DNA from 2 places in the Janthinobacterium sp. 75 genome. Region 1 is predicted to be linked to the other one. Evidence: predicted binding sites of a transcription regulator. Region 1 holds the regulator's gene; the other holds the start of a gene.
The links. Region 1 encodes sigma-54, which starts transcription at its own class of promoters, with help from an activator protein. Its sites were predicted from a motif close to TGGCANGNAANCTGCTTT; they were not measured.
Positions count from the first base shown of each region.

Region 2: a site for sigma-54 is predicted at 7,874-7,891, ahead of C8C89_RS14110 (urease accessory protein UreD). Genes of this name have one in related genera too.

Region 1 is NZ_SORD01000001.1:457,861-472,916, reverse strand. It holds gene lptB (LPS export ABC transporter ATP-binding protein) at 1-707, shown strand, start outside; gene C8C89_RS02215 (RNA polymerase factor sigma-54) at 712-2,190, shown strand; gene raiA (ribosome-associated translation inhibitor RaiA) at 2,260-2,619, shown strand; gene C8C89_RS02205 (enoyl-CoA hydratase/isomerase family protein) at 2,756-3,841, shown strand; gene rapZ (RNase adapter RapZ) at 3,962-4,825, opposite strand; gene hprK (HPr(Ser) kinase/phosphatase) at 5,141-6,076, opposite strand; gene C8C89_RS02190 (PTS sugar transporter subunit IIA) at 6,113-6,595, opposite strand; gene queF (NADPH-dependent 7-cyano-7-deazaguanine reductase QueF) at 6,929-7,771, opposite strand; gene ilvA (threonine ammonia-lyase, biosynthetic) at 7,908-9,443, opposite strand; gene C8C89_RS02175 (YqaA family protein) at 9,645-10,136, shown strand; gene C8C89_RS02170 (DUF3683 domain-containing protein) at 10,400-14,440, shown strand; gene C8C89_RS02165 (HIT family protein) at 14,458-14,880, shown strand; gene C8C89_RS02160 (DUF971 domain-containing protein) at 14,890-15,056, shown strand, end outside.
Region 2 is NZ_SORD01000001.1:3,087,335-3,102,240, reverse strand. It holds gene C8C89_RS14160 (alkene reductase) at 1-958, shown strand, start outside; gene C8C89_RS14155 (hypothetical protein) at 1,008-1,229, opposite strand; gene C8C89_RS14150 (1-acyl-sn-glycerol-3-phosphate acyltransferase) at 1,480-2,091, shown strand; gene C8C89_RS14145 (HupE/UreJ family protein) at 2,088-2,633, opposite strand; gene ureG (urease accessory protein UreG) at 2,645-3,283, opposite strand; gene C8C89_RS14135 (urease accessory protein UreF) at 3,307-3,987, opposite strand; gene ureE (urease accessory protein UreE) at 3,987-4,511, opposite strand; gene ureC (urease subunit alpha) at 4,524-6,224, opposite strand; gene C8C89_RS14120 (urease subunit beta) at 6,226-6,555, opposite strand; gene C8C89_RS14115 (urease subunit gamma) at 6,649-6,951, opposite strand; gene C8C89_RS14110 (urease accessory protein UreD) at 6,977-7,843, opposite strand; gene C8C89_RS14105 (GGDEF domain-containing response regulator) at 7,974-10,178, opposite strand; gene C8C89_RS14100 (ATP-binding protein) at 10,353-12,518, opposite strand; gene C8C89_RS14095 (PAS domain-containing hybrid sensor histidine kinase/response regulator) at 12,515-14,906, opposite strand, start outside.

The DNA.
Region 1 (15,056 bases):
AAACCTATGGCAAGCGGCAAGTCGTGCATGATGTCTCGCTGCAAGTCGAATGCGGAGAAGTGGTCGGGCTATTGGGGCCGAACGGCGCCGGCAAGACCACCTCGTTCTATATGATCGTCGGCCTGGTGCCGTCGGACGGCGGCAGCATCGATATCAGCGGCGTGGATATTTCCCGCCTGCCGATCCACCGCCGCGCGCAGATGGGCCTGTCGTATCTGCCGCAGGAAGCGTCCGTGTTCCGCAAGCTGACGGTGGAAGACAATATCCGTGCCGTGCTGGAAATCCAGACCGTCGAAGGCCGTCCCTTGAAGAAGGCCGAGATCGAGGAGCGCCTGGATAAATTGCTGGCCGACTTGCAGATTGAAAAATTGCGCGAGAATCAGGCGCTGTCCCTGTCTGGCGGCGAGCGCCGCCGCGTGGAAATCGCCCGCGCGCTGGCCACCGACCCCCGTTTCGTCCTGCTCGACGAGCCGTTCGCCGGTGTCGACCCCATCGCCGTGATCGAGATCCAGCGTATCGTGCGCTTCTTGAAGGAGCGCAATATCGGCGTCCTGATCACCGATCATAATGTGCGCGAGACGCTGGGTATCTGCGACCGTGCCTACATCATCAACCAGGGCTCGGTGCTGGCGTCGGGACGCCCCGACGACATCATCGCGAACGAGTCGGTACGCCGGGTCTATCTGGGCGAACACTTCCGTATGTGAGCCAATGAAACAATCATTGCAGCTGCGCACTTCGCAGCACCTGGCACTGACGCCGCAGTTGCAGCAATCGATACGCCTGTTGCAATTGTCTACACTGGAATTGCACCAGGAGCTGGAGCAGTTGCTGACGGACAATCCCTTGCTCGAACGCCTCGACGATCCGCTCGACCGTTCGTTGCGCCTGCTGTCCGACGGCGCATTGAGTTCCACGGCCGCGCCGGCCGAAGCACCGCCCCAGCCGCCAGGCCAGGAGGCACCCGCCGCGCCGGCCGAAGCGGAAACCTTTGATGGCGAGGCTGGCGACAGCCCTGCCGCAGCGGAGGGCGGCGACAGCGACTGGAGCGAGGCGAGCAGGGGCAAGGCGCCCGACGACGAAGATTCCCGTCCGCAACTTGAAGCCCACCACTGCACCTTGCGCGAACACCTGATGGAGCAGATGCGCGTAACGGTGCTCGAATTGCGCGACCGCGCGCTCGTCGAGCTGATCATCGACGCGCTCGACGACAATGGCTACCTGGAAGAGTCGCTCGACGACATCCTGGCGCGTTTGCCGGAAGAGCTGGAAATCGACGCTGACGAGATGCGTACGGCCTTGTCCCTGTTGCAAAGTTTCGATCCGCCCGGCGTGGGCGCGCGCAACGCGTCCGAATGCCTGGCGCTGCAAATCAAGCGCTTGCCGCACATCGCCATGGTGACGCGGCGCATGGCCCTCGTCATTGTGGAAAAACACCTGGCCTGGTTTGCCCAGCGCGATTTTAACAAGCTGAAAAAAGCCCTCGATTGCGATGATGAAGACTTGCGCGAAGCGCAGACGGTGATTCGCCAGTGCAACCCGCATCCGGGTGCCGTGTTCGCCTCGGACGTGTCCGATTACGTGGTGCCCGACGTCGTCGTCAAGCGCGCGCGCAATGGCTGGCAAGTCACTCTGAACAACGACGTCATGCCTCGCCTGCGCGTTAACGCCATGTACGCCAACTTGCTCAAGCAGGGCAAGGGCGAGGGTGCCATGGGCGCACAGTTGCAGGAAGCCAAGTGGCTGATCAAGAATATGCGCCAGCGCTTCGACACCATCCTGCGTGTAGCGCAAGCGATAGTAGAAAGACAAAAGAACTTTTTCTCGCATGGGGCCGTTGCCATGCGCCCCCTTGTGCTCCGTGAAATAGCTGATACACTGGGTTTACACGAGAGTACTATCTCGCGCGTAACAACTCAAAAGTACATGCTGACCCCGCACGGCATGTTCGAGTTGAAATATTTCTTTGGTAGCCACGTCGCCACCGAAGCGGGGGGCGAAGCGTCATCGACGGCGATACGGGCATTGATCGTGCAACTGACAGGAGCAGAAGACCCTAAAAATCCTTTATCCGACAGTAAGATTGCGGACATGCTGGGGGAACAAGGCATGGTGATTGCGCGACGTACTGTTGCCAAATACCGGGAAGCGTTGAAAATTCCGCCAGTGAGCCTGCGTAAGTGTTTGTAAGTTTTTTTCGGTTCCTCTGCGGGCCGGATACGATGGACCGCACGAACCCGATCATCTTTAGGAGTGTGTATGAATCTCACCATCAGCGGACATCATCTCGAAGTCACACCAGCCATCCGTGAATACGTACAAACGAAGCTGGAACGCGTGAAACGGCATTTCGATCAAGTCATCGATATCGCCGTGATTCTGACCGTGGATAACCTCAAAGAGAAAGAAAAACGTCAAAAGGCCGAAGTCAATTTGCGTCTGAGTGGCAAAACTGTCTATGTGGAAAGTCTGGCGCACGACCTGTATGCCGCCATCGATATCCTGATCGACAAGCTGGACAGGCAAGTGATGAAGTACAAAACCAAAGTGCAAGGGCACGGTAAAGAGGCGATCAAGCATCTGCCAGACAACTCGGAAGAAGAATTCGCCGCCGCCTAAGCGGCCTGCGACTTTCAACCGGTTGTGATCAACTAAGGGCGCACATTGCGCCCTTTTTTGCGCCCGTAGCTGTTGAGCGCTATGTTCCCCTCACAGGCGCTAGAATGTGCCCGTTCTCACTTCTTTTCACTTTGCCATGAGCGACTTCGTCCAGACCTCCATCCGCAACCGCACGGGCCACATCGTGCTCGACCGCCCCAAAGCCCTGAATTCCCTCTCACTGGAGATGGTGCGCGCCCTGAGTACCGTTTTGCTGGCCTGGCGCGACGATCCGCAGGTGGACGCCGTGGTGATCCGTTCCAGCAGTGAGAAAGCCCTGTGCGCCGGTGGCGACATCCGTTTCTTTTACGATGCGGGCCTGGCCACACCGCAGGGCGGCAGTGCGTTGCTGGAAGATTTCTTTACGGAAGAATATGCTTTAAATCATGTAATCCACTTCTATCCGAAACCGTATATCGCCGTGATGGATGGCGTGGTGATGGGCGGCGGCATGGGCGTGGCGCAGGCCGGGCCTGGCAACCGCCTGCGCATCGTGACGGGCCGCACGCGCATGGCCATGCCGGAAGTCAATATCGGCCTGTTTCCCGACGTGGGCGGCAGTTATTTCCTGTCTCGCCTGGCCGGTCAGCTGGGCTTGTACCTGGGCTTGACGGGCTTGACGATCAACGCGGCCGATGCCTTGTACACGGGCCTGGCCGATGTGTACCTGCCCGAGGCGCAGATGGGGGCGCTGCTGGCCCTGTTCGAATCGACGCCAGGCCAGGGCTTGCCGGTCGCCATCAAGGCCCTGGCAGCGCCGTTCCAGGCCCAGGCGGGCGTTTCTGCGCTGACCATGGCGCGCGCGGCGCTGGACCGCCATTTCGGCGCTGGCTCCGTCGCTGCCATCATGGCTTCGCTGGCGCAGGATGACAGCGCGTTTGCCAGCAAGGCGCTGGCGGCCATGCGCCAGCGTTCGCCGCTGATGATGTCGGTGACCCTGGAATTGTTGCAGCGGGGCGCCCAACTGGGCGTAGCCGATTGCCTGCGCATGGAGCGCACCGTGGTGCGCCACAATTTCGAGCATGGCGAAGTGCTGGAAGGCGTGCGCGCGCTGGTGGTCGACAAGGACAATGCTCCGCGTTGGAACCCTGCCAGCCTGGACGAGGTTGATGCGGCCATGGTGGCGCGCTTCTTTGCCCCCGTCTGGCCGGCGCAAGCGCATCCGCTGCGCCATCTGGATTAACAACGCCAAATAACACCGTAGCGAGCGGAAGGGAGGGGTGGTTGAGAAGCGGAACTGTGCTTTACGCACATGAGCATCGCAGACCACCTATACCGAAGCGCAGTAGATTTTAATGGCGTTCTAGCTACGTTCGCGGTGGCGTAGCACGACCCGTTCATTGGGGCCGAAATACTGCGCCAGCCGTTCTGCCATGTACACCGAGCGGTGCTGGCCGCCCGTGCAGCCCAGCGCCACCGTCAGGTAGCTGCGGTTGTCGGACTTGAATGATGGCAACCATTTCTCGATGAAGGCGCGGATGTCGGCCAGCAGTTCCAGCGCGCTGGGCTGCGCGTCGAGGAAGGCGATCACGGGTGCGTCGCGTCCGTCGAGCGGGCGCAGCGCCAAGTCGTAATAGGGATTGGGCAAGGCCCGCACGTCGAAGACGAAATCGGCGTCCAGCGGCACGCCCAGTTTAAAGGCGAAGGATTCAAAGAACAGGATCAGGGGCGCGCGTTCGGAGGCGACAATATCCTTGACCCAGGCGCGCAGCTTGTTGGCGCTCAGTTCCGAGGTATCGATTACATGACCCAGCTGTTCGATGGCCGACAGGCGTTCCCGTTCTTCCGAGATGCACTCGATCAGGGTACGGCGGCTGGCCGGATTCTGGTTCGGGCGCAATTCATGCGACAGGGGATGGCTGCGCCGCGTTTCCGAGAAGCGCGCCACCAGCGAATGCGTGGTGGCCGTGAGGAACATTACCTTGACATCGTGCCCCTGGTCGCGCAGCAGCGCCACATTGTGCGGCAGGCTGGTCAGCGACTCGGCACTGCGCGCATCGACGGCGACGGCCAGTTGCGGTGTACCTTCGTCGAGCAGCGTTTGCACCAGGCTGGGCAGGAGCGCCGGTGGCAGGTTGTCAACACAATAGTAACCGGTATCTTCCAGCACATTGAGCGCGACGGATTTACCGGAGCCGGATATTCCGGTGATAAGGACGATATGCATAGGCCGATCATACAATAAAGATCGGCACTGCGCTCCAAGGCAATGCTCTTTACAAATTATTGCAATTTTGATTGTGGTGTTGGTGAAGCAAATGCTGGAGCACAGATAGTAGGTCGGCTTAGCGCAAAGCGCGTAAGCCGACGCTGCGGCATAGGCCAACATTGTTGTCGGATTACGCGGGGCCTTGCCCCGCTAATCCGACCTACGTTGTTAATCTCCACTCATGGCGAGTCGTTGGTGAGCAGGGAATTCACGCAGCGTTGCTGCGTGCCTGCGTAACGGTTCGCCCTTGCAAGGGCGAACTCCTTGGCAACATTAATCGCCACTCATGGCGAGTCGTTGCCGTTCCATGAACTCTTGCAAGGTATCGATGCCGCGCAGCTGCAAGATGGTATTGCGCACGGCCGCTTCCAGCAGTACGGCGATGTTGCGGCCGGCAGCGACGGGGATGACGACCTTGCGCACGGGTAAGCCGAGCACGTCTTCCGTGGGGAACAGGAAGGGCAGGCGCTCGACTTCTTCTTCCAGCGCGTTGCGGCGCACCAGGTGCACGATCAGTTTCAAGCGCATCTTGCGGCGCACGGCTGTTTCGCCAAAGATGGCCTTGATGTCAAGCAAGCCCAGGCCCCGCACTTCCAGCAGATTTTGCAGCAGAGGCGGACAGCGGCCTTCGATCATGTTGGGCGCGATGCGCGAAAATTCCACGGCGTCGTCGGCCACCAGGCCGTGGCTGCGCGAAATCAGTTCCAGCCCCAGTTCGCTCTTGCCCAGGCCCGAATCGCCCGTGATCAGCACGCCGACGCCCAGCACGTCCATGAACACGCCGTGCATGATGATGCGCTGCGCCAGCTTTTTCGACAGGTAGACGCGCAGGAAGTCGATCACTTGCGCTGCCGGCAGCGGGGTGGAGAACAGGGGAATGTTTTGCTCGTCGCAGATGGCGAGGATGTCGGGCGGCGTTTCCAGCCCTTGTGCGATGATGAGCGCGGGCGGGCCGCCGGCGATCAGTTCACCGATCACATGGGTGCGCGTATTGACCTTCAGGCGCTGATAGTAATTGATTTCCTGGTGACCAAAGACCTGGATGCGGCCCGGATGGATCAGGTTCAAGTGGCCCACCTGGTCGGCGGCCGACGAGACGTCGCCCGAGATCAGGCGTTCGCCGCCGGGGAAGCCGGCGAACCAGCCCAGTTGCAGACTTTCACGATTATCGTCGTACAGGCGTTGTATCGTCAGCGGCGTTTGCAACATGGCAGTCTTCTTCAGGAGTGGAGGAATACCTGAAGTTTAACCTGCCGCTTGCAGACTGGGTTGCCAATTGACGATGCGCGAATGCACGGATTTCGGTTCCGGATCCGTGGCCAGCGCCGTGCGGAACGCGTCGTCGGAAAACATTTCGGCGATTTCCGACAGGATTTCCAGATGTTGCTGGGTGACATGATCCGGAATCAGCAGGAAAAACAGCAGATTGACGGGCTTGCCATCGGGCGACTCGAAGGGAATCGGCTCGGCCAGGCGCACGAAGGCGCCCAGCGGCGCTTTCAGGGTCTTGCTGCCCTTGACCCTGCCATGTGGCACAGCCACGCCATGGCCCAGGCCAGTCGAGCCCAGGCGTTCGCGGGCAAACAGATTGTCCGAAACGGTAGAGCGGGCGATGCCGTAATTGTTTTCGAAGATCAGGCCGGCTTGCTCGAAAGCGCGCTTTTTACTGGAGACTTCCAGGTCCAGCAGGACGTTTTCGAGAGATAATATTTTGCTAAGATTAGTCATGACACTCAATGAAATGGTGCAATGCGCAGAGGGCTTGCGAGCCGAATTATAGGCCTGTTTCCGCGGCCTGTAACGCCAATTCTCAACAGTATACGCCCGCTGCGGGCGCAGTGGGCGCTACAGCTCATGTCGCCATCATTTTAGCAAAAAACCAACGCTGGGGTGTATCGGCTATTTCTTGATTAAAAACACGTAGCGCGCCGGTTTTTCCGCCGCCGAATGCCGATTTTCCGATTTTTCAGCGTCTTTGACATGCACTGGGGCACTACCGCAACGTTGTTTTAAAACACAGCCAATATTCCTGCTGGCATGATTTCTAGGTGTTGCGCGGTGTTACTGGCGCGCATTGCGCAGATTGCCCGGCATCGCGCCCGTGCTGTAGTTGCTGCGCCACGGATTGATATCGAGGCCCCCGCGGCGCGTATAGCGCGCATACACGGACAGTTTTTGCGGCTTGCACTGGCGCAAGATATCGACAAAGATGCGTTCCACGCATTGCTCGTGAAATTCATTGTGTTCGCGGAAGCCAATCAGATAGCGCAGCAGACTTTCCTGGTCGATCTGTGGCCCTGCATACTCGATCTGCACGCTGCCCCAGTCGGGCTGGCCCGTCACCAGGCAATTCGATTTCAACAGGTGCGAGACGAGTTTTTCTTCCACCGGTGCTGCGTCCAGCGCTGCCTTCAAGAGTTGCGGCGAAGGCGAGTACTGCGTGATTTCCAGGTCCAGGCGGTCCAGCAGCACGCCATCGAATTCACCCATTTTCAGCTTGCCGAAATCTTCCTGCAAGGTCAGTTCCACTTGCACAGGCGCGCCAAAACCATTCGACAAGTCTTGCTTGAGCAAGGTCAACAGGGCTTCCGGGCTATCCAGTTTGGTCTGGTTGTAGGAGTTCAGGTAGAGCTTGAACGATTTCGATTCGATGATGTTCGGCGAATCAGCCGGCGCGCTGATCTTGGCAATGGCCACCTGCGGCTTGCCGCGCTGGTTCAGCCACGACAGTTCGTAGGCATTCCAGATGTCGAGGCCAAAGAATGGCAGTGTGCCGTGCAGTTCCAGTTCATCGCGCTTGCCCTGGCGGGGAATCGGGAACAGCAGTTCTGGCGCGTAATCGGTGCGGTAGGCCGAGCTTTTGCCCAGGGGCGACAGTTCGGCGAGGTCGTTGGTGGTGGTCATGGTGGCGTGGCTACAAATTCTGTGAAGGGTGAATGGTAGCCTATTTCAACCCAACGGCAAGGACCGGGGTCAGGCCCTGAGGGGGAATGCGCCCCAGTGGGGCGCATTCGGATTCCGAAGGAACTGACCTTCTGGCTTACCCTAAAAACAGCTTGTACACAGGATTGCTGCTTTCATCCCAGTAACGATAGCCCAAGGTATCGAGGAAGCGGGCGAATTCTCCCATTTCATCGGGCGGCACTTGCAGGCCCACCAGGATGCGGCCCACGTCGCCGCCTTGGCTGCGGTAATGACACAGGGAAATATTCCAGTTCGGCGCCATGCTGTCGAGGAAGCGCATCAGCGCGCCCGGACGTTCGGGAAATTCAAAGCGGTACAGCAGCTCGTCCTGCGCCAGGCGGCTCTTGCCGCCCACCAGGTGGCGGATGTGCGACTTGGCCAGCTCGTCGTGCGTCAAGTCCAGCGTCTTGAATTCATGCTCTTCGAATTTCTTCGCCATCGCCCCGGATTCATGCCGGTCGGCGATCTGGATGCCGACGAACACGTGCGCGGCTTTTTCATCGCTGATGCGGTAATTAAATTCCGTCACATTGCGCGCGCCGATGAGCGAGCAGAAGCGCTTGAAGCTGCCCCGCTGTTCGCGCATGGTGACGGCAAACACGGCTTCGCGGAACTCGCCCAGCTCGGCACGCTCGGCGACGAAGCGCAGGCGGTCGAAATTCATGTTGGCGCCGCAGGCAATGGTGACCAGTGTCTGGTTGACGATAGGGTGCTTGCTCAGGCTGGCCCGCTCCACATAGGCCTTGGCGCCCGCGATGGCCAGTGCGCCGGCCGGTTCCAAAATGGAGCGCGTATCCGTAAACACATCCTTGATGGCGGCGCAGATGGCGTCCGTGTCGACGATGATGATGTCATCGACATATTGCTGCGCCAGGCGGAATGTTTCCTCGCCCACCAGGCGCACGGCCGTGCCGTCCGAAAACAGGCCCACGTCGGGCAGGGTGACGCGCGCGCCCGCTTTGAGCGAGCGCGCCATGGCGTCCGAATCGACCGTTTGCACGCCGATGATCTTGATGTCGGGGCGAATCTGTTTCACGTAGGCAGCTACGCCGGCGATCAGTCCGCCGCCGCCGATGGCCACGAAGATGGCGTGGATGGGACCGGAATGCTGGCGCAGGATTTCCATGCCTATCGTGCCCTGGCCGGCGATCACGTCCGGATCGTCGAACGGATGCACAAAGGTCAGCTTCTGTTCTTTTTCCAGGGTCAGCGCGTGGTTGTAGGCATCCGTGTAGGACTCGCCGTGCAGCACGATTTCCACATGCACGCCGCCGCGTGCCTTAACGGCGTCGATCTTGACGGGGGGCGTGGTGGTGGGCATGACGATGACGGCGCGGCAACCCATGCGCGCGGCCGACAGTGCTACGCCCTGGGCATGGTTGCCGGCCGAGGCGCAAATGACGCCGCGCTTGCGTTCCGCATCGCTGAGCTGGGCCATCTTGTTGTAGGCGCCGCGAATCTTGAAGCTGAACACGCTTTGCATGTCTTCGCGCTTGAAGTAAATCTGGTTGTTCAGGCGCTGCGACAGGGCAGGGGCCAGTTCCAGCGGCGTTTCGGTGGCGACGTCGTAGACGCGGGCGGTCAGGATTTTCTTGAGGTAGTCGATGTTCATAGTCTGCTAGCAAGTGATTCTGGGCCAGAAAGGTACTGGAGCGTGTCGGTCGATAGCGGCGGCGCCGCGGCGGATAGCCTGGCGACAATATTGCTCTGTGGAACTGCGGGCGGGTATGCCTTTGCCTGCCGGCGCGGATTGTGCGGCGCCCAGGCTGCTCTTCATTATAATGGAGAGCCTTACTGCATCGTGAAGTGTTCCATGATCGAATCCGCAATCGCCTGGCTGCTGCAGCTGATCGCAGCACCGGAAGTCGGGCTGACATCGGTCTTTCTGATCAGCTTTATTTCCGCCACCTTGTTGCCGCTCGGCTCGGAGCCGGCCGTCTTTGCCGTCATCAAGGCCAATCCCGCGCTGTTCTGGGCCGCCATCGGCGTCGCCACCCTGGGCAATACCCTGGGCGGTATCGTCGATTACTGGCTCGGGTACCGGGCCAAGCAGGCGTTTGCCAAGGAGCGCGACACGCGCTGGTTCCGCTGGCTGGCCCGCTATGGCGCCAAGACCATGCTGCTGGCCTGGCTGCCCGTCGTGGGCGACCCCCTGTGCACGCTGGCGGGTTGGCTCAAGCTGCCGTTCTGGCCCAGCGTGGCCTACATGGCCATCGGCAAGTGCGCGCGCTACCTGACCATGACGGCTTTGTTGCTGTACGTGCCCGATGGCGTATGGCACTGGATCGGGCAAATGCTGGCGTGATGGCGATGGCGCATATTGCAACGCCTGTTTGCCCTATATTTGGGCAGCTTGATAGTTTGTAGCTGAGTCCGATTCTTGGCATTTTCACGTCAAAAAATCATGGAAACTAATTTTTTATTCATGCAGAAGTAGGCTTTTCCATATTTGCTATGGTGGCAGATGAGGTGCTTAAACCTTAGGCGGGCTAAGGCTGTTCCCGCATGGTGCGGCGCAATAAGATAAAATGGTCCTTTAGGGTCCAGTCCACATCGTCACCACACTCCATGAACGCTCCCGCACAACTCCAAGCTTTACTGGCAGAAACGCCAAATGGTCCCGCAGCAAGCCGCCTGCGTGAAATCCCCTATAACTACACGTCGTTTTCCGATCGCGAGATCGTCATACGCCTGTTGGGGGAGGACTCCTGGCGCCTGCTCGACGAGCTGCGAGGCGCTCGCCAGACGGGCCGTTCGGCCCGCATGCTGTACGAGGTGCTGGGCGATATCTGGGTCGTGCGCCGCAACCCCTACCTGCAGGATGACTTGCTCGATAACCCGAAGCGCCGCCAGGGCTTGATCGATGCCCTGCATCACCGCCTGGCCGAAGTCGACAAGCGCCGCTTGTCCATCGATGCGGCCGGCGGCGACGTGGCCGCCAGTGGCGAAACGCCGGAAGTGGCGCAGGCGCGCAGCAACAATGTCGAGCTGCTGCTGAAAGCGGCCAGCAAGGCCGTGGCCGACTTCGGCGACGAATTCCGCAAGACCTACGATTTGCGCAAGCGCACGATCAAGGTGCTGGGCCGCTACACGGAAAAACACAATGTGCGCTTCGATGGCATGACGCGCGTGTCGCACGTGACGGACGCCACCGACTGGCGCGTGGAATACCCGTTCGTCGTGCTCACGCCTGACACGGAAGAGGAAATGGCCGGCCTGGTGAAAGGCTGCATCGAACTGGGGCTGACCATCATCCCGCGCGGCGGCGGCACCGGCTACACGGGCGGCGCGATTCCCCTGACGCCGATGTCGGCCGTCATCAACACGGAAAAACTCATTACCCTGGGCGCCGTCGAAATGACGGTCTTGCCGGGCCTGACGCATGAATACGCGACGATCAATTCGGGCGCGGGCGTGATCACGAACAAGGTATCGGAAGCGGCGGAAAAAGCCGGCTTCGTGTTTGCCGTCGACCCGACCTCGGCGCACGCCTCTTGCATCGGCGGCAACGTCGCCATGAATGCGGGCGGCAAGAAAGCCGTGCTGTGGGGCACGGCGCTGGACAACCTGGCTTCGTGGCGCATGGTCGACCCGAATGGCGACTGGCTCGACGTCACGCGTCTGGACCATAACCTGGGCAAGATTCACGATATCGCGCTGGCACGTTTCCAGCTGGAGTGGCGTCACCCGAGCACGCGCGACGCGACCAAGCCGAACGCGCCATTCAAGACGGAAATTCTGGAAATTCCTGGCCGCAAGTTCCGCAAGGAGGGCTTGGGCAAGGACGTGACGGACAAATTCCTCGCCGGCTTGCCGGGCATCCAGAAAGAAGGCTGTGACGGTCTCATCACGTCGGCGCGCTGGATTCTGCACAAGATGCCGAAATTCGCCCGCACCGTCTGCCTGGAATTCTTTGGCCAGGCGCGCGACGCGATCCCGTCGATCGTGGAAATCAAGGATTACCTCGATGGCTTGCCAGCCAAGGGCGAGCAATACACGAGCATCCGCCTGGCGGGCCTGGAACACCTGGACGAGCGCTACCTGCGCGCCGTCGGCTACGCCACCAAGTCGAAGCGGGGCGTGTTGCCGAAGATGGCCCTGTTTGGCGACATCGTCGGCGACGATGAAAATGCCGTCGCCCAGGCGGCGTCGGAAGTTGTGCGCATCGCCAACACCCGCGTGGGTGAAGGTTTTGTGGCCGTCAGCCCCGAAGCGCGCAAGAAATTCTGGTTGGATCGCGCCCGCACGGCAGCGATCGCCAAGCACACCAATGCGTTCAAGATTAACGAAGACGTCGTGATCCCGCTCAACCGCATGGGCGAATACACGGATGGCATCGAACGCATCAATATCGAGCTGTCGATCAAGAACAAGCTGCAACTGGCCGACGCCTTGAGCGAATTCTTTGCCAAGGGTAATTTGCCAATTGGCAAGAGTGACGATGCGTCGGACGACCGGGTCGACGATGCGGAAATGCTGGGCGACCGCGCCGAGCAGGCACAGCAGTTGCTGGCGCAAGTCACGGCACGCTGGACGTATCTGCTGGCCCAGCTGGACCGTCCGCTGGCGGACGTGAAGGGTGAGCTGGCCGAGCTGGGCATGGAGCGCTTGCTGCCCGTGTTCGATGTACGCCTGGAAACGCAGCCGACCGCCACCCTGTTCGATGTGGTGCAGGACCGCACCGTGCGCATTACCTGGAAGCAAGAGATCCGCGCGCAGCTGCGCCAGATCTTCAATGGCGCTGCGTTCAAGCTGATCCTTGACGAGGCGACAGCCATCCACGCGCGCATCTTGCGTAGCCGCGTATTTGTCGCGCTGCACATGCATGCGGGCGATGGCAATGTGCATACAAACTTGCCCGTCAACTCGGACAATTACGAAATGCTGCAGGACGCCCACCAAGCCGTGGGGCGCATCATGATACTGGCCCGCTCACTGAATGGCGTCATTTCCGGTGAACACGGTATCGGCATCACCAAGCTGGAGTTTTTGACGGAAGAAGAGATCGGTGAATTCCGCAGCTACAAGCAGCGCATCGATCCGGAAGGCCGTTTCAACAAGGGCAAATTGCTGAACCTGCCGGGCATGGGCGCCGACTTGCGCAATGCCTACACGCCATCGTTCGGCCTGATGGGCCACGAATCGCTGATCATGCAGCAAAGCGATATCGGCGCCATCGCTGACAGCGTCAAGGATTGCTTGCGCTGTGGCAAGTGCAAGCCCGTCTGCTCGACCCACGTGCCGCGCGCCAATTTGCTGTACTCGCCGCGCGATAAAATCCTGGCGACCTCGTCCCTGATCGAAGCCTTCCTTTACGAAGAGCAGACGCGGCGCGGTATTTCCATCAAGCATTGGGAAGAGTTTGAAGACGTGGCTGACCACTGCACGGTGTGCCATAAATGCGTCACGCCTTGCCCGGTCAACATCGACTTCGGCGACGTGTCGATGAATATGCGCAATTTGCTGCGCAAGATGGACAAGAAGAGCTTCAATCCGGGCACCAAGGCGACGATGCTGTTCCTCAACGCCACCGATCCCGTGACCATCAACGCCACGCGCAAGGTCATGATCGGCTGGGGTTACAAGGCGCAGCGCCTGGGCCACGATCTGTTGAAGAAGTTTGCCAAGAAGCAAACCAAGGCGCCGCCGCCATCGACGGGCAAGCCGCCCGTCAAGGCGCAGGTGATTCACTTCATTAACAAGAAGATGCCGGGTAACCTGCCGAAGAAAACGGCGCGCGCGCTGCTCGACATTGAGGACGATAAAGTCATTCCGATCATCCGCAATCCGAAGACGACCACGGCCGATACGGAAGCCGTGTTTTACTTCCCCGGTTGCGGTTCGGAGCGCTTGTTCTCGCAAGTGGGCCTGGCGACGCAAGCGATGCTGTGGGAAGTGGGCGTGCAGACGGTCTTGCCGCCTGGCTACCTGTGCTGCGGTTATCCGCAGCGGGGCGCGGGCGAGTTCGACAAGGCCGAGAAGATGATGACGGATAACCGCGTCCTGTTCCACCGCATGGCCAACACGCTCAATTACCTGGACATCAAGACGGTGCTCGTGTCGTGCGGCACTTGCTATGACCAACTGGCAACGTATCAGTTTGAAAAGATTTTCCCAGGCTGCCGCATCATGGATATCCATGAGTATTTGCTGGAGAAAAACGTCAAGCTGGAAGGCGTCAACGGCACGCGCTATATGTACCACGAACCTTGCCACAATCCGATGAAGTTGCAGGAATCGGGCAAGACCATCAATTCCTTGATCAGCACGGTAGACAACGTGAAGATCGAGAAAAATGATCGTTGCTGCGGCGAATCGGGTTCCTTGGCTGTCACGCGTCCCGACATTTCCACGCAAGTGCGTTTCCGCAAGGAAGAAGAAATGGTCAAAGGCGCCGACAAGCTGCGCGGCGACGGGTTTACCGGCGACGTGAAAATCCTCACCAGCTGCCCGTCGTGCCTGCAAGGCCTGTCGCGCTACAATGACGATTCGGGCACGACGGCCGACTACATCGTCGTCGAGATCGCCAAACACTTGCTGGGAGAGAACTGGATGCCGGATTACGTAAAACGCGCCAATGACGGCGGCATTGAACGGGTGCTGGTGTGACCTGCGATTTATGTCAGTTGCTCGATAGCTTCGCCAACAAGCACGGTTGTGCAACCTTGCTGTGGCGTAGCGAGCGCCTGTCCGTGGTGGCCGTCGATGATCCGGCCTATCCCGGCTTTTGCCGCGTGATCTGGAACAAACACGTGAAGGAAATGACGGATTTGACGCCGGGCGAGCGCAATTACGTCATGGAAGTCGTGTGGCAAGTCGAGCTGGCCGTGCGTGAAGTGATGCAGCCGGAAAAGGTCAATGTGGCCAGTTTCGGCAACATGACGCCGCATGTGCACTGGCACGTGATTCCCCGCTACCGCGACGACGCGCATTTCCCCAATCCAAGCTGGGCCGTGGTGCAGCGCGAGACGGCGCCCGAGGTGCTGGCGGCACGCCGCGCCCTGTTGCCGGCACTGCGCGCCGCCATCATTCAACGTTTATCCGCATAAAGTATTGTCATGACTGAAAAAGCAGCAACACCCCAACCGACCGGTTTGACCGTGCACAACCAGTCGCGCGTGCTCGACGTGGCTTTCGACGATGGCAGCGAATTTGCGCTGCCGTTCGAATACCTGCGCGTGTACTCGCCTTCGGCCGAAGTGCAGGGCCATGGCAAGGGCCAGGA
Region 2 (14,906 bases), 2.6 Mb from region 1:
CAACGCCCTGATGGCCGAGTACTACACGCAGCGCGCTTCGGCCGGCATGATCATCTCGGAAGCGACGGCTGTCACGCCGCAGGGCGTGGGCTATGCCGACACGCCGGGCATCTGGTCAGAGGAACAGGTGGAAGGCTGGAAACACATCACCAAGGCCGTGCATGACGCAGGCGGCTTGATCGTGCTGCAACTGTGGCATGTCGGCCGCATTTCGGCGCCCGCCTTCCTCGATGGCGACTTGCCCGTGGCACCCAGCGCCGTCAAGCCGGCCGGCCATGTCAGCCTGCTGCGCCCGAAACAGGAATTCGTCACGCCGCGCGCGCTAAATACGGAAGAAATTCCCGGCATCGTGGCGGCTTACCGCCTGGGCGCCGAGAATGCGAAAAAAGCCGGCTTCGACGGCGTGGAAATCCACGGCGCGAACGGTTATTTGCTCGACCAGTTCCTGCAGGACAGCACCAACTTGCGCACCGACAACTACGGCGGCTCGATTGAAAACCGCGCACGCCTGATGCTGGAAGTGACGGATGCATGCATCGAGGTATGGGGTGCCGACAAGGTGGGTATGCATCTGGCACCGCGCCGCGACGCGCACGACATGGGCGATTCCGACCCGCGCGCCACCTTCGGTTATGTGGCACGCGAGCTGGGCAAGCGCGGCATCGCCTTCATCTGCGCGCGCGAAGCGCTTGGTGAAGACCGCCTGGGTCCGTACTTGAAGCAGGAATTTGGCGGCGTATACATTGCCAACGAGAAAATGGACAAGGCGGCGGCCGATGCCTTGCTGACCAAAGGCGAAGCCGATGCCGTGGCCTTTGGCCTGTGGTTCATCGCCAACCCCGACCTGCCCATCCGCCTGCACAGCGACGCGCCATTGAATCCCCTGAATCCGGACACGCTGTACGCACCCGATGCGGCCGGCTACACGGACTACCCGGCACTCGCGGCACAGGCTTAAACAACACTCCGGACGACAGCAGCGGCACTTCGTCGCTGCTGTCTGTCCCTCAGCGCCATCGGCGCCTTGCCGGCCGGGCCGGGCGGCGCGCGTGCACACTGCTGAACACACGGCGTATCACCTCGGCCGGCACCGCGAGCCCACGCAAGCAGGCTGTCGCCACCGTCCGGCCAAGGGCGTGATGAAACGCCACACCCCGCTCGACGAGCCCGGCCATCACCTTGTCCGTTCGGACATGCTCCCCCGCCACTTCATCGATACTGTTTTTCATGCCATGGCTCCCTGTCGCGTGGATCTACCTTGCATCAAGTTTTGACCACATTGTGTGCATTTGGTGCCCGGCACTGTGGCAAAGCATCGTTAAAATAGCAGCAATAAACACCCCGATGCCGCATGAATAGCGGCCTCGGCTGCTTGTCGCCACCGCCAGCCCCGTATAGAATGCCTGCGCAGAATTTTTGCTTCAAGGAAAATGGCCGCTAGCGCCATCCCATTAAGAATAGTGTCACTGAAGGGTATCAATGGACGATTTATTTGTACAAGCGGGCGACTTGCCGACCTGGCACCAGCGTTGCGCGCTGCGCGTGCTGCAGCTGTTTGGCTGGCGCATGCGCTTCCGCCCCTTGCCGGGGCCGCGCGGCATCGCCGTCGTCTACCCGCACACGTCCAACTGGGATTTCATGGTGGGCCTGTTCGGCAAATGGGCGCTGTCCCTGCCGTTCCGCTGGCTGGCCAAGGATTCCTTGTTCCGCGGCCCCATGGGCAAGGTGCTGCGCTACCTGGGCGGCGAACCCGTCGACCGCAGCACCACCAGCGGCACCATCGGCCGCCAGGCCGAGCGCATGCAGGCCGCCGACTGGTACTGGCTGGCCATCACGCCGGAAGCGACGCGCAGCTACCGACCGAACTGGAAAAGCGGCTTTTATCACCTGGCCCTGGCCGCCAAGGTGCCCTTGCTGCTGGTCTATATCGACTATCCGAACAAGGTGCTGGGCGTCGTCGACCATTTATACTTGACGGGCGACAAGGACGCCGACATGGCGGCCATCGCCGCCGTGTATGCGGGCCACCAGGGCTTGCACCCGGAAAAGGCGGCGCCCATCGTCTTGTCGGACAAGCGCCCCGGCGCTTAAGCAAGCCCCATCAAGACCACGCCGGCGGCCGTCAAGGCCACGCCGGCCACGCGCAGCATACGCTCGGCCAGCACCTGGCCAAGGAGACGCCCGGCACACAGCAAGCTGGCCGAAGCCAGCATGAAGCCGCACGCGGCCGAGGCGGCTGGCAATTCCTGGCCATGCGCATTGCCGTGCGCCAACGCAAATACGCCCACCAGGCCCATGCCGAGCCAGTTCGGCAAGGCCAGCGCCAGCGCGATGGCCAGCCCCACCAGGGCCACCGTGGCGGCGACGCCCGTTTCCAGCCCGGGCACCGTCAAGCCCGCCATGCCGGCCAGCGCACCGAGCAGCATCATGCCGAGGAAGGTGGCGGGCTGGGCCAGGCTGCGGCGCTGCTGGCCGCCCCATATGCCCACACCCAGCATGGCCAGCAAATGGTCGATGCCCGTGAACGGATGGGCAAAACCAGCCAGGAAACACGCGCTCTCGCCATGGCCGGGATGCGCCATGACTGGCAAGGCCAGCAGGCACAGTGCCGCCACGGCGGCTGTTTTTATCATCACTCTTGCGCTCATTGCAGCTCCTTGCCTGGTTGGTCGAGCAAACCTTGCTCGCGGATAAAATCGATGACGACCTGCACACCGTCGCCGCTGCGCAGGTTGGTAAACACAAAGGGGCGCTCGCCGCGCATGCGCTTGGCATCCTGCGCCATCACGTCCAGATTGGCGCCCACATACGGTGCCAGGTCCGTCTTGTTGATAATGAGCAAATCCGAGCGCGTGATGCCGGGACCTCCCTTGCGCGGGATTTTTTCGCCACCCGCCACGTCGATCACGTAAATCGTCAGGTCCGACAGTTCCGGGCTGAAGGTGGCGGCCAGGTTATCGCCGCCCGATTCGACCAGGATCAAGTCGAGATTCGGAAAATCAGCTTGCATGCGCGCGATCGCTTCCAGGTTGATGGATGCATCTTCGCGGATGGCCGTGTGCGGACAGCCGCCCGTCTCCACGCCCATCAGGCGCTCGGCCGGCAAGGCGTCCGCGCGCAGCAGAATTTCCATGTCTTCCTTGGTGTAGATGTCATTCGTGATGACGGCCATGTCGTAGCGCTCGCGCATGCCCTTGCACAGCATTTCGCACAGGGCCGTCTTGCCCGAGCCGACCGGGCCGCCGATGCCTACGCGCAGGGGATTTGAGGTAATCGATGTCATGTTGTAGTCTCTCGGTGTAGTGTTCAGGAACGGTACAAACGGCTGTACTGCACTTCGTGCCGCATCGACAGCAGCGACAGGCCGGGCGCCCAGTTGTCCATCTCTTCGTCTTGCAAGGTTTGCGCCGTGCAGGCCGCCGCTTCCAGCTCCGGCCGCAGCGACAGCAGCAAACGCTGGCCCGCTACCTGCCCCAGCGGTACGGATTTCACGCAGACCAGCACCTGGTTTTCCGCCCAGGCGAACAGCATGGCCAGCAGCGCCTCTTCGCGCGGAATGGCCAGCGCCGCCACGGCGCAGGCATAGGCCGTGGGCAGCGCCACTTCCGGCTGGCCCTGCAGCATGTCGATCAACACGCCATCAGCCACGCCCAGCTCGGCCAGCAGCTTGGTCAATGAATAACCCATCTGAATGGTTTCGGCGCGAAATTCCGCCGTGTCGCGCGAGGCGATGAAGCGTTCGCTCCAGCGCTGCACGCCATACAAATCCTGCGCTTCGAAGGCCTGTATCAAACGCCAGCACAGGGGCGCTTCCCAGCGCGCCACCACCAGCGTCAGATGCTGCGCGATCCAGTCGCGCGCCGTGGCCGCATCCACCACCAAGCCGCATTCCAGGGCCGCTTCCAGCCCCTGCGAATAGCTGTAGGCGCCAATCGGCAAGGCCGGGCTGGCGAACTGCAGCAAATGCAGCAGGGCCGATGCCTGCATCATGCGGTGCCCGGTGTGTCGCTGGGGCGGTGAATCTTCTGGCGCAGCGGCACGGGCGCCAGCAAGTGCTGGCCATGGCCGTCGTGGTGGCCATGGCCGCCGCCATACGCGCCCGCTTCCGGCTCGAATGGCGCGCTTTCCTCCGTCACACTCGCCTGCAAGCCTTCCAGCATCTCCTTCAGCACCACGTCCTTGCGGATGCGCAAAAAGCCGTCACCCACCTGCGCCTGCGTGTGGCGGTTACCCAGGTGGAAAGCGCAGCACAGCAGGGTGTGGGCGTCAAGGCAGCGCACCAGGTAGGTCGGTTCGCGCGCGGCGACGATCTGCACTACGAGCCCTTCCGGTCCCGTCATGCGCTCGCCGTCGCGCAGCACCGTGCCGCGCACGGTGAACACGGCTACCTCGTCGCCATTCGACAGCACGGCGCGCAGCCGGCATTTTTCGCGCTGGTCGTAGGGCAACACAAGTTGGGCAACGGCGGCGCGACTATCGTCAGCCGCCAGCTTGGTATGCAAAGTGAGCATGATGTCTCCTGCTTAAAATAGAAAATAGCGCTGCGCCATGGGCAGCACGGCGGCCGCCTCGCACACCAGCAGCTGGCCGTCGGCGCGCACGGCATAGGTTTCCGGGTCCACTTCCATGTGCGGCGTGGCGCTGTTATGTATCATGTCGTGCTTGCGCAAGCCGCGCATGTTCTTCACGGCGATGACGGATTTATTCAGTTTCAGCTGATGCCCGATATCGAGGTCGTAGGCCGCCTGCGAGACAAAGGTGAAAGACTTTTTCAGACCGCCGCCGAAGGCGCCGAACATCATGCGGTAATGCACGGGCTGCGGCGTGGGAATCGACGCATTCGGGTCGCCCATCTGCGCAGCGGCGATCATGCCGCCCTTTAAAATCATCGATGGCTTGACGCCGAAGAAGGCGGGCTTCCACAGCACGATGTCGGCGATCTTGCCCGCCTCGATGGACCCGACCACGTGGGAAATCCCATGCGTGATGGCCGGGTTGATCGTGTACTTGGCGATATAGCGCTTGGCGCGGAAGTTGTCGCTGCGCGCCGTGTCGGGCGCCAGCGGCCCCCGCTGCACCTTCATCTTGTGCGCCGTCTGCCAGGTGCGCATGATCACCTCGCCGACCCGGCCCATGGCTTGCGAGTCGGACGACATCATCGAGATGGCGCCGATGTCGTGCAGGATATCTTCCGCGGCGATGGTTTCGCGGCGGATGCGCGACTCGGCAAACGCCACGTCTTCGGCAATCGCCGGGTCCAGGTGATGGCACACCATCAGCATGTCCAGGTGCTCGTCGAGCGTGTTGACGGTAAACGGGCGCGTCGGGTTGGTCGACGAGGGCAGCACGTTGGACTGTCCCACGGCGGCGATGATGTCTGGCGCATGGCCGCCGCCCGCCCCTTCCGTGTGAAAGGTGTGGATGGTGCGGTCCTTGAAGGCGGCAAGGGTGTGCTCCAGAAACCCGCCCTCGTTGAGGGTATCGCTGTGCAGCGCAACCTGAATATCCATGCGGTCCGCGACGGACAGGCAATTGTCGATGGCGGCCGGCGTGCTGCCCCAGTCCTCGTGCAGTTTCAGGCCGATGGCGCCCGCGCGCACCTGCTCTTCCAGTGGCAGCGGCAAGCTGACGTTGCCTTTCCCCATGAAGCCAAGATTCATCGGGAAGGCGTCGGCGGCGGCCAGCATGGCGTGCAAGTGCCATGGTCCCGGCGTGCAGGTGGTGGCGGCCGTGCCCACGGCCGGCCCCGTGCCGCCGCCCAGCATGGTCGTCACGCCGCTCATCAGGGCTTCCTCGATCTGCTGCGGGCAAATGAAATGGATGTGCGTATCGACGCCGCCGGCCGTAACGATCATGCCTTCACCGGCGATAATCTCGGTCGCGCCGCCGATGGGCAAGGTTACGCCAGGCTGGATGTCCGGGTTGCCCGCCTTGCCGATGCCGAAGATCAGCCCATTCTTCAAGCCGATATCGGCTTTCACGATGCCCCAGTGGTCGAGGATGACGGCATTCGTGATGACGGTATCCATCACCTCGGCCGCGCAGCGCTGCGACTGGCCCATGCCGTCGCGTATCACCTTGCCGCCACCGAATTTCACTTCTTCGCCGTAGATCGCATAGTCATGCTCGATCTCGATGAACAGTTCCGTGTCGGCCAGGCGGATGCGGTCGCCCGTGGTGGGGCCGAACATTTCGGCGTATGCGCTGCGGGGAATGCTGGCCATCTCAATCCTTTCCTGGTGGAGTGTCTTGCAGTTCGCCCATGACTTCACCATTGAAGCCGTAGACCTTGCGCTCCCCCGCCAGCGCCACCAGTTCCACCGTGCGCTGCTGGCCAGGTTCGAAGCGCACGGCCGTGCCGGCCGTGATGTTCAGGCGCATGCCGTAGGCGCGCCAGCGCTCGAAGGCCAGCGCCGGGTTGACTTCAAAAAAGTGAAAGTGCGAACCGACCTGTATCGGCCTGTCGCCCCGGTTGGCCACCACCACGGTGGCCGTGGCGCGGCCCACATTGAGGCTGATTTCGCCTTCTTCCAATTTGTATTCGCCTGGGGTCATGAGGGACTCCTTCAAAGATCGCGTTACGCTTGCCGGCGGGTCGCCAGCGCAAAAACAGCCATGACGCGGGTGGCGCCCTGGCCAATCAAAAAACTACGGTATCGGGTGGTGCACGGTTACAAGCTTGCTGCCATCGGGAAAGGTCGCTTCCACCTGGATATCGGGGATCATCTCGGCGATGCCATCCATGACGTCCGCGCGTGAGAGTATTTTCGTACCGTCCGACATCAGCTGCGCCACCGATTTTCCATCGCGCGCACCTTCCATGATGGCGGCGCTGATCAGGGCCACCGCTTCCGGGTAATTGAGCTTCAAGCCGCGCGCCAGGCGCCGTTCGGCCAGCAGCGCGGCCGTAAAAATGAGCAGCTTGTCTTTTTCGCGGGGAGTCAGGTCCATGGTTTTCCTTGCGCTTCTTTCCTGATTAAGTGTTCCAGATGCGGGGCACGACGGCGTCGCGTCCCAACATGGCGGGGCGTAGCAGCTGCCAGGCGGCCAGCATGATCGTGCGCGCCGCCTCGCTGTCGCCGCACAGCAGGCGCACCACCACCAGCGATTTCATCTGCGTGGCGCCAAACGCGGCGCCGGCAGGCACCTTGATCTCGCGCAAGGCAGCCAGCACGGCGGCAGAAACGGGTGTGCCGACGGCGATCAGGGTGGCGCACACCGTGTGCCCCCCCAGTCCCAGTGGGCTGGCCATCAGCGCGCCGCCGGCGGCCAGCACGCCCTGCTCCCACCACAGCAGCTTGCCGCCGCGGCGGATCTGCACCTGCTGGGCGATGCTGCCTTCATTAAAAATTTCGCCAGAGGCGCTGCGGCCCAGGCAGACGATGTCGCAGCCGATATAGCTGGCGTCCGCCGCCAGTTCCACCTCGTGACGCAGGCGCACGCACGCCTGGTCGAAGAAAATGCTTTCCTGCGGCAGCCACTCGATGGAAGCGCCGCTACCGGCGCGCAGCACGATGTGCTGGCCCGAGACGTGGCCATTCGCGCGGTACCACTTGGCCGCCCCCGGCGACGTGAGAAACGCGTGCGCGCCTTCGCCCACCGTGACGTCGACAGCCAGCTGGTCGCCGCCCACCACGCCGCCGGGCGGATGGATGATGATGGCGTGGCAGACGGCATCGCCTTCCGGATACAAAGGCTTTTGCACGCGCAGGGGGCCGCTGTGCGTGCGCTCGACCAGACGGCTGACGCCATCGTGCCAGGCAAATCCCAGGCGCAAGTGCGCCTGCCAGGCGTCATGTGCGCTGGCCTGTGAGGGCATGGCTGGGTGAGTACTGTCTGGCATGCGGGGCAATCGCGTAAATAAGCGATTACCTAAGCAGGATATGTGCCAGCATCAAGGGATGGAACCGTGAGAATTGCGCACCACGCTGCGGCAGACGCACCCGCATGGTGCATCGGCCGCACCGCGGCGTCTACGCCACGGCCAGCGCGCGCCGTTCGCGCAGCAAGGCCGTGAATGGTGCAGCAGCCAGGGGACGGCTGAAATAATAACCCTGCATTTCGTCGCAGCCGTGTTCCGTCAGGAAGTCCACCTGTTCGCGCGTTTCCACGCCTTCGGCGATGACGCGCATGTCCAGGTTGTGCGCCAGCGAGATGACGGAACGCGCGATGGCCGCGTCGCTGCTGCTGGTGGTGACGTCGTCGACGAAGGATTTGTCGATCTTCAGCACGTCGATGGGAAAGCGCTTCAGGTAACCCAGGCTGGAATAGCCGGTGCCGAAGTCATCGAGCGAAATGCCCACGCCGATATCCTTCAGGCGCGTCAGGGCGGCCACCGCCTTGTCCGGGTCGCCCATCACCGTGCTTTCCGTGATCTCGATGCCCAGGCAGGCGGGCGCGATGCCGTATTTGCGCAATGCCGCTTCGACGAAAGGCACCGTACGGTCCTGCGCGAACTGTTTACCAGACAGGTTGACGGCCACCTTGATGCTGCCCAGGCCCGCGTCGTGCCAGGCACGGATCTGCGCGCAGACGGTTTCGAGCACCCATTCGCCGATGGCGGTGATCAAGCCGTATTCCTCGGCCAGCGCGATGAACAGACCGGGCGGCACCTTGCCCAGCACCGGGTTATTCCAGCGCAGCAGAGCCTCCGCGCCCAGCATGGCGCCCGTGCGCAAACACATTTGCGGCTGATAGTGCACTTCGAATTCCTCGCGGCCGATGGCGCCGCGCAGCTGCTGCTGCATGGCCAGGCGGGCGCGGATATCGCTGCCCATGCGCTCCGTGAAGAAAGCGTAATGATCGCGCCCCATTTCCTTGGCGCGCACCAGGGCCGTGTCGGCGTGGCGCAGCACGTCGTCGAGGCTGTCGCCGTCGGCCGGGCACATGGCGATGCCGATGCTGGTGGTCAGCGCCAGGCGCTCGCCACCGACACTGAGCTCTTCGCGCAAGCCGGCCAGGATGGTCTGCGCCAGCGCCAGCGTGCGGCCCAGCAGGGCATCGTCCTGCAGCAGGATCTGGAATTCGTCGCCGCCCTGGCGCACCACGGTGTCGCCCTCGCGCACGCAGCCGGACAGAAAACGCGCCACCACTTGCAGCGCCTTGTCGCCCACGGCCTGGCCGTGCGAATCGTTGATGTTCTTGAAGCGGTCCAGGTCCAGGCACATCAGCACCACTTGCTGGCTGTCGCGCAGGGCGTTGGCGCGCGCCTGTTCGAAGCGCTCGCGCAGCAGCACGCGGTTCGGCAAGCCAGTCAGCGCGTCGTGGTAGGAGAGGAAGTCGATCAGATGCTGCTCGGCCTTGCGCTCGCTGATATCGAGGAAGACGCCCACGTAGTTGACAACGCCGCCGTCCGGGCCATGCACGGTGGACACGCTGAGCAAACAGGGATAGGTGTCGCCGCTCTTGCGCCGCGTCTGCACCTCGCCCGACCAGCAGCCGCTGCTGCGCAAGCCCTGGCGCATGGCCAGCAGCACCGCTTCGCCCGTATATTCGGCGTGCAGGCGCATGATGTCCGTGCCCACCACATCCTGCGCCGCGTAGCCAGTGATGCGGGTAAAGGCGGGATTGGCCGTGACGATGATGCCGGCCGGATCCGTGATCAGGATGGCGTCCTGAGTGGCTTCGAAGACCTGGCCCGAGAGGCGCAGCAATTCCTCGTTGGCGCGGCGGATCTGCACTTCGCGCGCCAGGGTGCTGGCCACCTGTTCCAGTTCGGCCGTGCGTTCGGCCACGCGCCGTTCCAGGTTGGCACGCTCCTGCGCCAGCTGCAGCTGCGCCCGCGCCAGGCGCACATGCGCATCGGTGCGGGCCAGGATTTCCTCGGCCTGGAAGGGCTTGGCGATGAAATCGACGGCACCCAGCGCAAAGCCGCGCACCTTGTCGTCCGTATCGTACTGGGCCGACAGGAAGATCACTGGCACCTGGCGCAGGGACGGAATCTCCTTCAGGCGGCGGCAGACTTCAAAGCCGTCGAGACCCGGCATGCGCACGTCGAGCAGGATCAGCTCAGGCGGGCGCGCCTGAGCCGTCCACAGGGCCAGCTCACCGTTCGGCGCCTGGCGCACCGCATAGCCGGCGCCGCCCAGCAAATCGCTCAACAGCTTCAGCGAAGCCGGCGTATCTTCAACGATCAGTACTTCGCCCTTAGCATTCACTTCGGAAAAATCGCGGTGCATGTAGCAGTTCTCTCAGCTTTGGATGAGGCGCGGCGGTCAGTTGCCACGCTGGACAAGACATTTCTTTGCGGTGAACTACGTACTATCATCATAATCTTTATTGCAATTTAGCACCATCCATCGGCGGCACTTAGTCCGTCTTTTCATCGAATCCGATGTTGTCAGCCCACACTTTCAGGCATGTGCCAGCGCGCCCTCGCTATCCAGCAAGACACACAACTGACGGTACTGGTGCTGGTCGAGCATGGCCTGCAGCGGCGCCAGCAACGGCGCCGCCGACGCAGGCAGGGCCGCCAGCAGCTGTGCCACCCTGGCCAGGTTCAATTCGCGCAGCGCCACCAGCAAGGCGGCGCGCTCTTCCCAGGCCAGCAGACGCAAGTCTTGCGCCTGCAGTGCCGGCAGTACTGCCGCCTGCGCTGGCGGGGCCGGCGGCACGGATGGCAGCATCCGTACCTGCGCCGCCTGCGCTGGAATACTGAAACGGAAGGTGGCGCCCATCCCCGGCGAGGACTCCACCGTCAGTTCGCCCTTCATTAACTGCACGAATTCGCGCGAGATGGCCAGGCCCAGGCCCGTGCCATCCTTCGGTCCCGCGCTATCGGCCTGCACGAAGGGTTCGAAGATGCGCTGCTGGTCTTCCGGGGCGATGCCGATGCCCGTGTCGCTGACTGCGAAAGACAGGCGCCACGTGGCATCGTCGCGCCGCTCGCCGCGCACGCGCAAGGTAACCTTGCCGCTGCCGGCGAACTTGACGGCGTTCGACATCAGGTTCAGCAGCACCTGGCGCAAGCGCGTCGCATCAAGCAGTACCGCAGCCGGCAGGTCCGCGCAATCGAGTTGCAGGACCAAGCCCTGCTGCTCGGCGGGCATGCCCAGCATGTCCATCACTTCCTGCAACAGCGGCGCCAGCGCCACCACGGTCGCCTGCGCCTGCAAGCGCCCCGCCTCGCCCTTCGACAGTTCGAGGATTTCATTGATCAATGTCAATAAATGATTGCCGGAGCGGTGGATGATGGCCAGGTTGCGCTTTTCATCGTCCTGCATGTTGGGCGAGGCGGCCATCAGGCGCGAAAAGCCGATCACGGAATTCAAGGGCGTGCGCAGTTCATGGCTCATGTTCGCCAGGAAGGTGCTCTTGGCGCGGTTCGCCGCCTGCGCCTGGCTGACGGCCACCGACAGGGCGCTCGTGCGCTCGACCACCAGTTCTTCCAGGTGATGGCGGTGGCGCAGCAGTTCCAGTTCGGCCTCGCGGTGCGCGGTGATGTCGTAGTTGGAACCCACCAGGCGCATGGGGCGGCCCCGCCCGTCGCGGAAGATCACGGCATCGGCCTTGATGTAGCGGATGGCGCCATCGGGCCACAGGATCCGATACTCGTGCGTGAACGCATGGCCTGTGCCCAGTACGGCGCGCAAGGCCTCCTTGGCGGCCGGCACATCGTCCGGCACCAGCGCCGCGCGCCAGATCGCCGCCGGCGACATGTTGCCGGACGCATCGGCCTTGAATTGCGCGTACATCTGTTCATCCCACTGCAATGCGTCGCTGCTGACGTTCCAGTCCCATATGCCGATGCTGGCCGCGCCCGTCGCCATCTGCACGCGCTCCTCGCTGCGTTGCAGGGCGCGGTAACGGCTGTCGAGCAGCGCCACCATGTCGCGGATGGAACGGTACAGGGTGCGCAGCTCGCCCAGGAACCACGCTTTCGGCGGCGTGCCGAAGGCTTCGCCCTGCCCCGCCTTGACGCCGGCCGCATACTGGCCAATCGCCTTCAGGGGCTTGAGCATCAGGCACCACATGAGCAGCCAGATGCTGGCCACCAGGATCACGTCGAGCGCCACGATCATGGCGCCGATGCCCAGCGCGCGCTGCCGCAGCTGCGCGTGCAGCAAGGCCGGCGTCGCATACACGGCGACGCTGCCGATGACTTGTCCACCCATCGTCACGGAGCGCCGCTGCACCAGCCAGCCCGGTTCGGCGGGCAGCGCGGCGAGGCTGTCGATGGCGCCGTCCGCATTGCGGCGCAGGACCAGCGCTTCCTTGCCGATGCCCGGCGTCAGGGAGCTGGCCACCAGTTCGCGCTTGCCCAACATGCTGCGCATGATGGCCTGCATCTGCTTTTCATCCAGGTTCCACAAGGGCAGTTCGATGGCCACGGCCAGCTGGTCCGCGCTGACGGCCAGGCTTTGCTGCAGCTGCTGCCAGCGCTGTTCGCGCTCGGATTGGTAAAACAGCACGGCAAACACCAGCAGCAGCACGGTGACGACAAAGGTCAACGTTACGCTGACGGCCAGCACGATGGACACGCCGCCCAGGCGGGCGCCCTTGGGTGCGTAAAAAGTCATGCGTCTTCGCCCTGCGGTTCGCTGGCCATCTGCGCCAGCAAGGCGCACAGTGGCTGGTACTGGTGTTGTTCCAGCATGGCGGCGATATGCGCGGATAGCTGCGGCAGGCCAGTTGCCACGCTGGCCAGCACAATGGCGCTGCGCCGCAAATCGAGCGCCTGCACGGATTCGAGCAGCGCCTGCCGTTCGGCTGCACCCAGCTGGCCCAGCGCCTGCGACAGGTCAAAGGCCGGCGCGGGCACGCGCGGCGACGCGGCGGTGGTGCGCTGGAAGCGCACGCCCAGTTGCTGCTCCAGCATGGCGAACAGGTGTTCCTGTTCGATCGGCTTGCGCAGGAAACCGTCGGCGCCGGCCGCCAGCGCCTCCTGCTTTTCTTCTTCGAAGGCGGAGGCGGTCATGATCACCAGGCGCGGCTGCACCAGCACCGGCTGCGCGCGCAGCCAGCGCGTCAGCGCCAGGCCATCCATGCCTGGCATGCGCCAGTCGCTCAACACCATGTCGTAGCGCTGCGCCGCCAGCATGGCTTGCGCCTGCGCGCCGCCCGCCGCTTGCTGCAACTGGAAGCCCAGTGGTGCCAGCAAGCCGGCCAGCAGCTTGCGGCAGTTGTCGTCATCATCGACCAGCAGCACCATGCGCCCGCGCTGGCCCGGCGGCAGGCGCGCCACGCGGCCCGGCGCCAGCGCCGCGATGGCCGGTTGCTGCAGCACCGGTGCGCGCAAGTCGAAACGGAATACGGAACCCGCTCCCAGCGTGGAATCGACGCGCAACTCGCCGCCCATCAGGCGCACGAATTCGCGCGAAATGGTCAGCCCCAGTCCCGTGCCGGCCTGCGCCACGGCGCTGTCGGCCTGCACAAACGGTTCAAAGATACGTTCCAGATCCGCTTCCGCGATGCCGCTGCCCGTATCGCGCACGGCAAACGACAGCGCCGTCTGCCCATCTTCTGCCGCCTGGCACGCCAGCGACAAGATCACACTGCCCTGCTCGATGAATTTGAGCGCGTTCGACAACAAATTGAGCAGCACCTGGCGCAGCTTGGCGCCATCGAGGCGCACCAGCGGCGGCACGCCGGAACGTTCGATCTGCAGCGCGATGCCCTGGTCGCTCGAGCGCATGCGCACCATCTCGAGCACCTCGTCGAGCAAACCATTCAAGTCCACGGGTCCCGTTTGCAGCTGCATGCGGCCCGCTTCGATTTTCGACAATTCCAGGATATCGTTGATCAAGGTCAACAAGTGGTGGCCGGCGCGGTTGATGATGGCCAGGTTATGCTTTTCTTCCTCGAACATGCTGCTCGAATCGGCCATCATCTGCGAAAAACCGATCACGGAATTCAATGGCGTGCGCAATTCGTGGCTCATGTTGGCCAGGAAAACGCTTTTCGCGCGATTCGCCGATTCGGCCTCGGTGACGGCCACAGACAGGGCGGCCGTGCGCTGCTGCACCAGTTCTTCCAGGTGGTCGCGGTAGCCGAGCAATTCCTGCTCGCTGTGCTTGCGCTCGGAAATGTCGACGATGCCGCTGCGCACCAGGCGCCGCCCTTCCATGGGCAATTTGACCAGCCGCACCTCGCAGGGAAAAGTGCTGCCGTCGGCACGCCGCACATTGCGCTCCACCAGGACAGGCTCGCCCAGCATGGCGCGGCGCAGATGCTCTTCCATCATCAGTCCCAGCGGAAGGCCATCGGGCTGCTTGCCGGTATACAGGTCGAACGGCCCGCGCGCCAGCAGCGCTTCGCGCGACAGGCCCAGCATGCACTGCGCGCTGCTGTTGGCGTCGACGAAGCGATCCAGGTCCAGGTCGTACACCAGGATGGCTTCCGGCGCATGCTCGACCAGGATGCGAAAGCGCTGCTCGCTCTCGCGCGCATCGCTCTCGGCGCGCCGCAGGCGCCGCCGCTGCAGCAGCAAGGCACTCAGCAAGCCGACCATCACGATAAAGACGCCGCCCACCAGCAGCACGGCAACGCGGTGTTCATGCCACAGTTGCGGCGGCCGGTTAAGGAACAGCGTGTGCGGCGGCAGGCGGCTGATGTCGGCATCCCAGCGCTGCAGCTGTTTCCAGTCGTACATGGGCACCGGGCGAGCGGGCTGCAGCAAGGCGCCCGGTGCGGCGGGCGCCTTGCCCGCCAGCACTGCGAGCGACATTTGCGCCACCTGCTGCGCGGCCTGTTCGATGTGCAGGATGGAGCCACCCAGGATGCCCTTGCCGACCGTCGCGTTGTACATGCCAAAGGTGGGCACATTCGCCAGCCGCGCCAGTTGCACGGAAAACTGCACGGGCGTGGCGATGGCGCCGTCCACGTCGCGGTTGACATTGCCCGCCACCAGCACGGCATCGGAGGGCAGCCGCGCCACGGCCGCGCGCATCTGCTCCAGGGTCAGGTTG